Regions from separate parts of the Geobacillus sp. E263 genome, predicted to be linked through region 2. Evidence: riboswitches for the same ligand, from Rfam matches in the RefSeq annotation. Region 2 holds a riboswitch; each other region holds the start of a gene.
The links. Region 2 has a riboswitch for S-adenosylmethionine ahead of FNL97_RS10245 (Na+/H+ antiporter NhaC family protein). Riboswitches for the same ligand answer to the same signal wherever they lie in the genome.
Positions count from the first base shown of each region.

Region 1: another riboswitch for S-adenosylmethionine. It lies ahead of mtnW (2,3-diketo-5-methylthiopentyl-1-phosphate enolase); the one in region 2 lies ahead of FNL97_RS10245 (Na+/H+ antiporter NhaC family protein).
Region 3: another riboswitch for S-adenosylmethionine. It lies ahead of FNL97_RS13385 (methionine biosynthesis PLP-dependent protein); the one in region 2 lies ahead of FNL97_RS10245 (Na+/H+ antiporter NhaC family protein).

Region 1 is NZ_CP041632.1:2,528,986-2,532,266, forward strand. It holds gene mtnX (2-hydroxy-3-keto-5-methylthiopentenyl-1-phosphate phosphatase) at 1-145, opposite strand, end outside; gene mtnW (2,3-diketo-5-methylthiopentyl-1-phosphate enolase) at 142-1,383, opposite strand; SAM riboswitch class I at 1,455-1,563, opposite strand; gene FNL97_RS13010 (pyridoxal phosphate-dependent aminotransferase) at 1,666-2,838, opposite strand; gene FNL97_RS13015 (carbon-nitrogen family hydrolase) at 2,936-3,281, shown strand, end outside.
Region 2 is NZ_CP041632.1:1,980,249-1,983,529, reverse strand. It holds gene FNL97_RS10255 (DUF2705 family protein) at 1-488, shown strand, start outside; gene FNL97_RS10250 (TetR/AcrR family transcriptional regulator) at 488-1,165, shown strand; SAM riboswitch class I at 1,352-1,457, shown strand; gene FNL97_RS10245 (Na+/H+ antiporter NhaC family protein) at 1,567-2,892, shown strand.
Region 3 is NZ_CP041632.1:2,616,920-2,620,200, reverse strand. It holds gene FNL97_RS13395 (YjcG family protein) at 1-164, opposite strand, end outside; gene FNL97_RS13390 (GTNG_0744 family esterase) at 229-957, opposite strand; SAM riboswitch class I at 1,189-1,301, shown strand; gene FNL97_RS13385 (methionine biosynthesis PLP-dependent protein) at 1,378-2,481, shown strand; gene metC (cystathionine beta-lyase) at 2,486-3,281, shown strand, end outside.

The DNA of each region.
Region 1 (3,281 bases), 550 kb from region 2:
CTTCTTGCACCGAGATGCGCTGTGATAATATATCGTCTTTTAACGTTTCCCACTCCGGCGGCGCAAACCGTTTCATAATCGCGATAATGTTGTCATTGTCTGTAATCGTCCCATCAAAATCACAAAAGATGATTGGTTTTGTCATGATGTCACCTCTACTGCGCCCCATAAGTCAATCGCCTTTCGCAATGCCTCATTTTCGCGCGCTGCTTCATGAAGCGATTTTCCGGCAAGAGCCGCATCGATCGCAGCGCGAAATGCTCTGCCGCCGCCTGTCGCTCCGTCTGGATGTCCGTGTATGCCGCCGCCTGCATTGACGATGCTATCTATGCCAAAATCGCGGAACAATAATGGCACAAGCCCTGGATGAATGCCAGCTGACGGAACTGGGAACGACCGTTTAAACGGCTCCTTATCATTCGTTAACTCCTCGGCAATGCCAAGCGCCTCTTCTTTATCAAGGGCAACGCTTCCGTATGGCGATGGAAAAAGCACAAAATCCGCCCCAACAAGGCGAAGCAATTTGCCAAGCAGCAAGGATGCTTTTATTCCGTAAAACTCCGATGGAGTAAGCGCCCCACTGAATGCCGGATGAGCCATGATCGGAATGGTGATCTCATCATCTTCTCGCAACCCTTGGAGCACATCCAAACCGTACGCAAATACGTTAAATAACAATACATCAGCTCCTAATTCGACTGCGCGTTTTGCTTTCTCCTTCAATTCGAACGTTTTTCCAGTCAAGTTCACCGCATATAACGTCCGTTTTCCTGTCTTTTCGTACACTTCGTTTAACACCGCTTTTCCAGCCGTAATTCGCTTTTCAAACGGCGTTAATTCGTTTTCAAACAAAATTTCATCGTCTTTCACCAGATCGACCCCGCCGAGCGCTTGTTGTTTCAGCTGCTCGGATAAGTAAGCTAAATCGCGGCCGATAACCCCTTTAAAAATGCTCATCAGAAGCGGACGGTCATATACATCCAATTTTTTACGGATTCCGTCAATGCCAAAACGCGGGCCAGGAAACTTTCTTTTCCATTCGTCGGAAAACGTTAAATCTAGCAATCTCACTTCTCCATCCAGCGACAATTTGCCAAACACCGTCGTTAAAAGCGCCGGAATATCCGCGCTAAAGTTTAAGCTCGGGTACGCAATGCGAACGATTCCACGCTTCAATCGTTTTCCAAAGTAACGGTTGACGCGTTCGCTCTCCTCGAGTTCTTGCACGCTTACAACTACTCCTTTATGCTTGCGCAATTGTTCCTGCTCAAGAAGCGGCAAATCCGTCCACGAACCAACGGTCAGCCCAAGCGCGATTCCTTCCGCCTTTTTCTCTAAATCTTTTTCATCGTGAATAAGATATGTGGCAATTACTTGACTCATGATCATCCCTCTTTTCTGTTCATCCATCAAAAAAACCTCTTCATAAGAAGAGGCTTTATTTATTCACGCTCTTCTTATCTCTCAGCGTTTCCGCTGCAAGAATTAGCACCGTGCTTAACCATCGTTAAGCCGGTTGCCGGGCTTCATTGGGCTTGTCCCTCCGCCTGCTCTTGATAAGAATGCTTGCAATATCGTATTCACTTTTCAAACTATTCTCGCTCGCAAATTTAATTTGAATTATGACAGTATTTTTTCGCTCTGTCAATCATTTTTTAACCCATTTTAGAAAAGACCAAGCTTCGCAATCCGTTCCGCCGCTTCTTGCAGGCGGGATTCGCTTGTTAATAATCCGACGCGCACATAGCCTTCGCCATGCTTGCCGAATCCAATTCCCGGCGCGACAACGACATGCGCTTTTTCCAGCAAATAGTCAGAAAAACGCTCCGATGTCCATCCGTTCGGCACCGGAAGCCACGCAAAAAATGAACCTTTTGGAGCGGCAACATCCCAGCCAATTTGCCGCAACGCGTCAATAAGCGTATTGCGCCGCGATTCATACAGTGCGACAAGCTCTTCCACGCAGCGCTGCGAAGAAAGCAATGCGGTTGCCGCCGCTTCTTGAATGGCGCCAAACAAACTCACATATAAATGGTCTTGCAGCAAGTTAATCGCCGCGATCACACTCTCATTTCCAACGGCAAACGCCACGCGCCAGCCCGCCATATTATATGTTTTGGAGAATGTATAAATTTCAACGCCAATTTCTTTTGCCCCCTCTGCTTGGAGAAAGCTGACCGGTTTTTTTCCGTCAAAGCCAATCGCACCGTAAGCAAAATCATGAACGACGCAAATTCCGTGTTTTGCAGCAAACGACACTGTTTCTTCAAAGAACTCCTTAGAAGCGATCGCCCCAGTCGGGTTATTCGGATAGTTTAAAAACATGATTTTTGCTTTTTCTGCGATATGTTCAGGAATTTCAGCATAATCAGGCAAAAACTGATTTTCCGCACGCAATGGCATCATCACCATTTTCGCACGGGCCAGCGCAATCCCCGACCAATAATCCGGATATCCCGGGTCAGGCACGAGCACAATATCGCCTGGATTGGCTAAACATTGCGGAATCTCTACAAGCCCTGCCTTTCCGCCAAACAAAATCGCCACTTCTTTTTCCGGATCAATGGCAACGCCGTATTCGCGTTCATAAAACGCAGCAACGGCGCGTTTCAAAAAGGAATATCCTTGAAATGGCGAATATTTGTGATATTTCGGGTTCGCCACCGCTTTTTGCATCGCCTCAACGATATGCGGCGGCGTCGGCTGGTCGGGGTTTCCTTGCCCTAAATTGATGATGTCATGCCCCTCCGCCATTTTTTTTGCGACTTTATCGACAAGCGAAGCAAAAAACTGTTTTGGAAGGCTCTGCAATAACTCGGATGGAGGAAACTGTTTCATCATGAACACCTTCTCAAAAATTTCTTGAAATTCTAGTGCAAAATCATATATCGTAAAAATCAAAATGTAAAGTAAAATTTTTTCGAGGTGAATGTTCATGACGATAAAAATCGCATGTCTTCAGCTAGATATCGCTTTTGGCAATCCTAATGAAAACGAACGGCGCGTTGAAAGAGAGATAGAAAAAATTTCAAAAAATCACCCAGATATTATCGTCCTTCCTGAACTATGGACGACTGGCTATGACTTAACCAGACTCGATGAGATTGCCGATGAGGGCGGTATGCGTACAAAAGCGTTCATTCAAAAACTTGCCAAGTCGCATCATGTCAATATTGTCGCTGGATCAATTGCCAGAAAAACAGATCGCGGCGTCACCAATACGATGTACATCGCCGACCGAAACGGCATCATCGTTGGCGAATATAGCAAACTCCATTTGT
Region 2 (3,281 bases):
TTGAATTTTTGTTATCAAAGCCTGTCACAAGAAGCCGAATCGTAACGGAAAAACTTCTGGCCGTTTTGGTAAATATTTTGATTTTTAACGTAGTTTCAGCCGTAGCAAGCATCATTGGATTTCAATTTGCAAAAGACCCGGATGTCCCGACAGACACATTTAGTTTATTAATCGCCGCAACGATATTGCTTCATTTGACGTTCGGTGCAATTGCGTTTATGTTGTCGTCGATGATGAAAAAAACAAGAAACATCCTTTCGATCTCACTGGGGATTGTCCTAGCTGCCTACTTTATGAATGTGATGGCAGGGATATCGGAAGACTTAGAGTTCCTAAAATATATAAGCCCGTTTAAATATGTCGACGCCGCCTCCATTATTAATGATAACGAGATTGAGCCTTTGTATATCTTTATTATGGCTGCGGTTATTTTGATTAGTATCTTCGCTTCATATATGGTATATAAAAAGAAAGATATTGCAGTCTAATGAAATTAGAGGTGTTAAAATTGTATTCAGCATTTGAAAAGCAGCCTAAAGAGAAAAAAGACTTGATCATCAAAGTGGCCATCGAGGAATTTGTGAAGAATGGTTATGAAAAAGCCTCTACAGATGTTATTACGAGACGGGCGGGAATTTCCAAGGGAATCCTTTTTCATTATTTTAAGAGCAAGAAAAACTTATACCTTTATTTAGTGAATTATGTGAAGGACTTTCTGACGGAACTAGCAATGGAAGAAATGGAAAAAATCCAATCTGATGATTTCTTTGAAAGGATCAAAGAAATCGTCCTGTTGAAACAAAAACTAACGGTTCAGTATCTCCAAGAAACTCAGTTTATTACGGATGCCTTTACTAATCCTCCAGTGGCAGTAAAGAAGGAAATGGAAGAAATTATTAAGAAACATTACGAAGCTTATCAGGAAGATTTTTTGCTGAAGCATGTCTATATTAAAGATCTGATCCAAACGGAAAAACTTAGAGAGGATATTTCCGTGGATACCGCGATCCGCATGACGATGTTTATCGTTGAACAGCTGACGAATAAGTATCTGACTCTCTACAAAAATAAGCAATTTGATTTTATTCATAATCCCGAGTCTTTAATAAAGGAACTTAATGATTATCTTAAGATTGTGAAATATGGGATCTATAAACCAGAATAAACTATTGGCACCTTTCTCCCGCGGTGAAAAGCCGCGGGATTTTTGCATATTATTGATGTTACACAAGTATTATTTTATATTTGTTGAAAATTTTTAAAAATAAGACATTTTCAAGGTGTATTGCGTAACAGATGAATATGTTGTAATCTTTTATTTGTTTTATATAACGAAATACAACCGCTCATCTTCTTATCTAGAGAGGCGGAGGGACTGGCCCGAAGAAGTCTCGGCAGCGGACTCGTTTTCGAGTGCTGTGCCAAATCCAGCAAGCATTGTGCTTGAAAGATAAGAAGGGTTTCTTATATAGATACGTATAAGGCCTCTTCTTATGTTCAGATAAGAAGAGGCCTTTTCTCTAAGTGGAAAGCTCCTTCAAAAAAACATAAAATGAGGTGGAAAGAGTGGAGTTAAGAAAAGGCAATCTATTTGCGTTATTTCCGTTTGTGGTCTTTTTAGTGTTATTCATTGGTGCAGGCGTGGTTACAGGCGATTTTTATAAATTTCCAGTCATTGTAGCAATTTTGATTGCGGCAAGTATTTCGTTGATGATGAATCGGAAAGAGTCTTTAACGAAGAAAGTGGAAGTGTTCACAAAAGGGGCTGGAAATGCCGATGTCATGTTAATGGTCATCATTTTCTTATTAGCAGGAGCATTTTCGGAAGTAACTAAAAAAATGGGGGCTGTTGAATCAACGGTTAATTTAGCTCTTTCCGTTGTTCCGCAAAATTTATTAATAGCCGGTCTATTTGTCATTGGATGTTTTATCTCCATTTCGATGGGAACGTCCATGGGAACGATTGTAGCGTTAGCGCCGATTGGAGTCGGAATTAGTGAACAAACCGATATTTCTTTGGCATTATCTATGGCAGCTGTCATTGGCGGTGCTATGTTTGGAGATAACCTATCTTTTATCTCTGATACAACGATTGCGGCAGTTCGTACACAAAATACAAGAATGAAAGAAAAGTTTAAGGTGAACTTTTTCATTGTTTTACCAGCGGCAATCATCACCATCGTTCTATTCTGGGCCATTACTGCTGGAGAGCAAGCGGAAATTACGAATCAATCTTTTCATTGGATGAAAATTTTACCTTACCTTGGTGTATTAATAACAGCATTAATGGGCGTTAATGTACTAGTCGTGTTAGCAGGCGGTATTTTATTAGCAGGAATCATCGGTCTTCTTGATGGAAGCTACAGTGCAATGGGCCTCATTCAAGCCATCGGTGACGGGGTCGCCGGAATGCAGGAATTGTCATTGCTTGCGATCTTAATTTCCGGTATGGTGGAAGTCATTAAACATAACGGTGGAATCGATTATTTACTTCAATTAGTAACAAGAAATGTAAAGTCAAAAAAAGGGGCACAATTCGGCATCGCGGGATTAGTGAGTTTAACCAATCTTTCAACAGCAAACAATACGATCTCCATTTTAATTGCTGGTCCACTTGCAAAAAACATTGCTGATCAATATGACATTGATCCGCGTAAATCTGCCAGCATATTGGATATTTTCTCATGCTGTTTCCAGGGGCTCATCCCATATGGTGCGCAAATGCTTGTGGCAGCAGGTGTTGCTTCCATTTCACCATTAAGTATTTTGCAGTATTCGTTCTACCCATTCTTAATTGGAGTTTGTGGCATGATTGCGATTGTGTTTGACTTTCCAAAATTAAAAACACAAAAAGAAGTAAAGGCAGACTTACAAGCGAATAAAGCGGTATAATGAAAAGGTCTCTGATGTGGAGACCTTTCTTTATAGGGGGGTCTGACTTAGAATATGATTAACACAAACGGTCGTTTAGAAAGGTGATGAAGAATTGTTCATCCAAAAAGACAACCAAGCAATATCAATGAATGATCTTGTGTGTTAGTATCTAGATGTAAAGTGGGAGAAGAGCTCCTATAAACTATTGCAATCTGGTTTTATTCATTATGAACGCTTTCAGAAACCAAAACCAGTGTGCACAGATTTTTAAGCTGAGAAAGGATGTTCGTCATTCACGAGAACATCCGCCGGAAGCCCACTGCTTTAGCTGTGGAGGAAGGCGGGGTTTATATTTTCAATATATATTGAATTTTTCGTTCAATGTAAGTACACTGGATTTAGAAAGG
Region 3 (3,281 bases), 640 kb from region 2:
AGTTCCTTTACAATTTCTTTAATTTTCTGGTCGTCAGCTTCAAAAGGCTCTTTTAAGGTTAAATGCGGCGGAATGAGGGCGTAATGGCTGTCGTAACGCTTTCTATAGGAATTGGCAAAATCTTGTATTCGCTTCGAAGGAAATAAAGCAATACCATATTTCATAAAAACCCCTCCTTATGATAAGTAGTACTTAATTATAACAAAATTCCGAAGAGCATAGTAGTGTTTACAAAGAAAGGATATGCGCGATTGCACGCGGAACGTCAGGCTGCCAATATGTCCATGCATGACCGCCATCAAATTCGTTGTATTCATACAAAAATCCTTTTTGAATAAACGCTTCACGCGCCTTTCGATTTGGAGTGATAAAATCGCGCACATTTCCGTCCGTCGTTTTCACTGCTGTTTCGTTTGTACCTACCGAATGGTAAATTTGCAATAATGATGGTTCTGTAAATTGTAAAATTTGTTCGATGATTCCTTCATCGATATATGGCGACTGCATCGCAATTTTTCCAAATGTATGCGGATACAATAATCCTGCCATTAGTGATACAGTGCCGCCAAGGGAATCGCCGATGAGCGCGCGTCCTTTTCCGATTTGGTACGTAGGAAACGTTTGATCTAAAAACGGAACGAGCTCATGTGCTAAAAAACGCAAATAACGGCTGTTTTTCTTTCCGTTTGGATGATATTTCTCATAGCGGTCCTTAACATCGCGATATGGAATTCCGATGACAATGGTGCGGTCAATCTCGCCGTTTTCCATCAGTTGTTCAATAACGCTTTTTATTTTCCCGTACATAAAATAATCTTTCCCATCCTGAGCGATAAGAAGAGAATACTTATGAAGCGGGGAAAACGAACTTGGCAAATAGGCAAGCAGCGTTATTTCCTCATCCAGCTCATCGCTATAAATAGTGTAATCATGCATTGTCCCTTTTTGTAATGCCATGATGGATCCTCCAACAAAAACAGATTCACCTGTTATTGTACCATATTTTTGTAAAAACATGTTAACAAACACAGCAGATTATGATGAATATTTACATAAAAAAGCGCCGGGAGTTTTTCCAACGTATAAAAACAACGTGTCAATTTGAAAAATTTAAAAAATTTCTTGCAAACTTACGATAAATGAGGTACATTTTTTAGTAATCAGAAAAAATGAATAGTGAAGGATGCATTCTTATCAAGAGAAGTGGAGGGAACTGGCCCTATGAAGCTTCAGCAACCAGCCAATTTTTGGCCAGGTGCTAAATCCAGCGAATTGAATTTTTTCAATTCGGCAGATAAGAAGAAGCACTGATCGACGTATGGAAAAGTCTTCTTCTTAGAAGACTTTTTTTATTTTATAGAAGAGGGAGAGATACAGATGGAGAAAATGGAAACGTTATTGGCGCAAATCGGAAACCGCAGTGACACGGTCACAGGAACGGTCAATCCGCCCGTCTATTTTTCGACCGCGTACCGTCATGAAGGAATCGGGAAGTCTACCGGATTTGACTACATTCGTACCGGCAATCCGACGCGGAAAATCGTCGAGGAAGCGATCGCAAAGCTAGAAGGAGGAGACCAAGGCTACGCGTTCAGCTCGGGCATGGCGGCCATTCAGACGGTACTTGCGTTATTTGAAAGTGGGGATGAATTTCTCGTTTCCTCCGATTTATATGGAGGTACATATCGCTTATTTGAACGCGGCTGGCGAAAATACGGCTTGTCTTTTCATTATGTAGATTTTCGCGACATACGATTAGTAGAGAACTACATCACTGAAAAAACAAAAGCGATTTTTTTAGAAACACCGACGAACCCGTTAATGCAGGAGACAGATATTGCGGAAGTGGCAAAACTGGCGAAAAAACATGGGCTGATTCTCATTGTTGACAATACGTTTTACACGCCAGTTATTCAGCGCCCGATCGAGCAAGGAGCCGATATCGTCATCCATAGTGCGACAAAATATTTAGGCGGCCATAACGATGTGTTGGCAGGTCTCGTCGTTGCGAAGGGGGAGGAACTTTGCAAGCGGCTTGCGGAATATCAGAACGCAATTGGCGCTGTGCTTTCACCGTTTGATTCATGGCTGCTTATTCGCGGCATGAAGACGCTGGCGCTTCGGATGCGACAGCACGAAGAAAACGCGAAGCGAATCAGTGAATTTTTAGCGGCGCATGAAGATATTACTGATGTATTATACCCGGGAAGAGGCGGCATGTTATCGTTTCGTTTGCGCGAAGAAAAATGGGTCAACCGCTTTTTGCAAAGTTTACGATTAATTACATTCGCCGAAAGTTTAGGTGGAGTTGAAAGTTTTATTACGTATCCAGCAACGCAAACCCATGCCGATATTCCAGAAGAAATCCGAATCGCCAACGGTGTCTGTAACCGGCTGCTTCGTTTCTCTGTCGGCATCGAGCATGTCGAAGATTTAATTTCTGACTTATCGCAAGCGTTAAAAAGTATGAAAGAGGTGTAGGGAGATGGAACAACACGTATCTTTTCAAACGAAACTGCTCCATAATAAATGGAAAATGGATCCTCAAACGGGAGCGGTCAGTGTGCCGATTCAGCACGCTTCCACGTTCCATCAATTTGATTTTGACACATTCGGCAAATATGATTATAGCCGCTCAGGCAATCCGACGCGCGAAGCGTTGGAAGAGACGATTGCGGCGTTAGAAGGAGGGGTGCGCGGTTTCGCCTTCTCATCCGGAATGGCGGCGATTTCCACCGCTTTTCTCCTCTTGTCCAAAGGCGATCATGTGCTTGTGACGGAAGACGTTTACGGCGGTACATACCGCATGATTACCGAGGTATTGAGCCGCTTTGGCATTGAATATACGTTCGTTGATATGACGGATTTGCATGAAGTAGCTTCCCATATTCGCCCGAATACAAAAGTCATTTACGTTGAAACCCCATCGAATCCGCTTTTAAAAGTGACCGATATTCGCGGGATTGTGAAGCTAGCAAAAGCAAACGGTTGTTTAACATTTTTAGATAATACGTTTATGACTCCCGCGCTGCAACGTCCGCTTGACCTTGGCGTCGATGTCGTCCTTCATAGCGCGACGAAATTTTTATCGGGGCATAGCGACGTTGTTGCCGGGCTTGCTGTTGTCAAAGACGAGGAACTTGCCAAACAGCTGTACAAATTGCAAAACTCTTTCGGAGCGGTGCTCGGCGTCCAAGACGCATGGCTTGTGTTGCGCGGATTAAAGACGCTGCACGTCCGCCTCGAACAATCGTCGCAATCCGCGCTTGCCATCGCCCGTT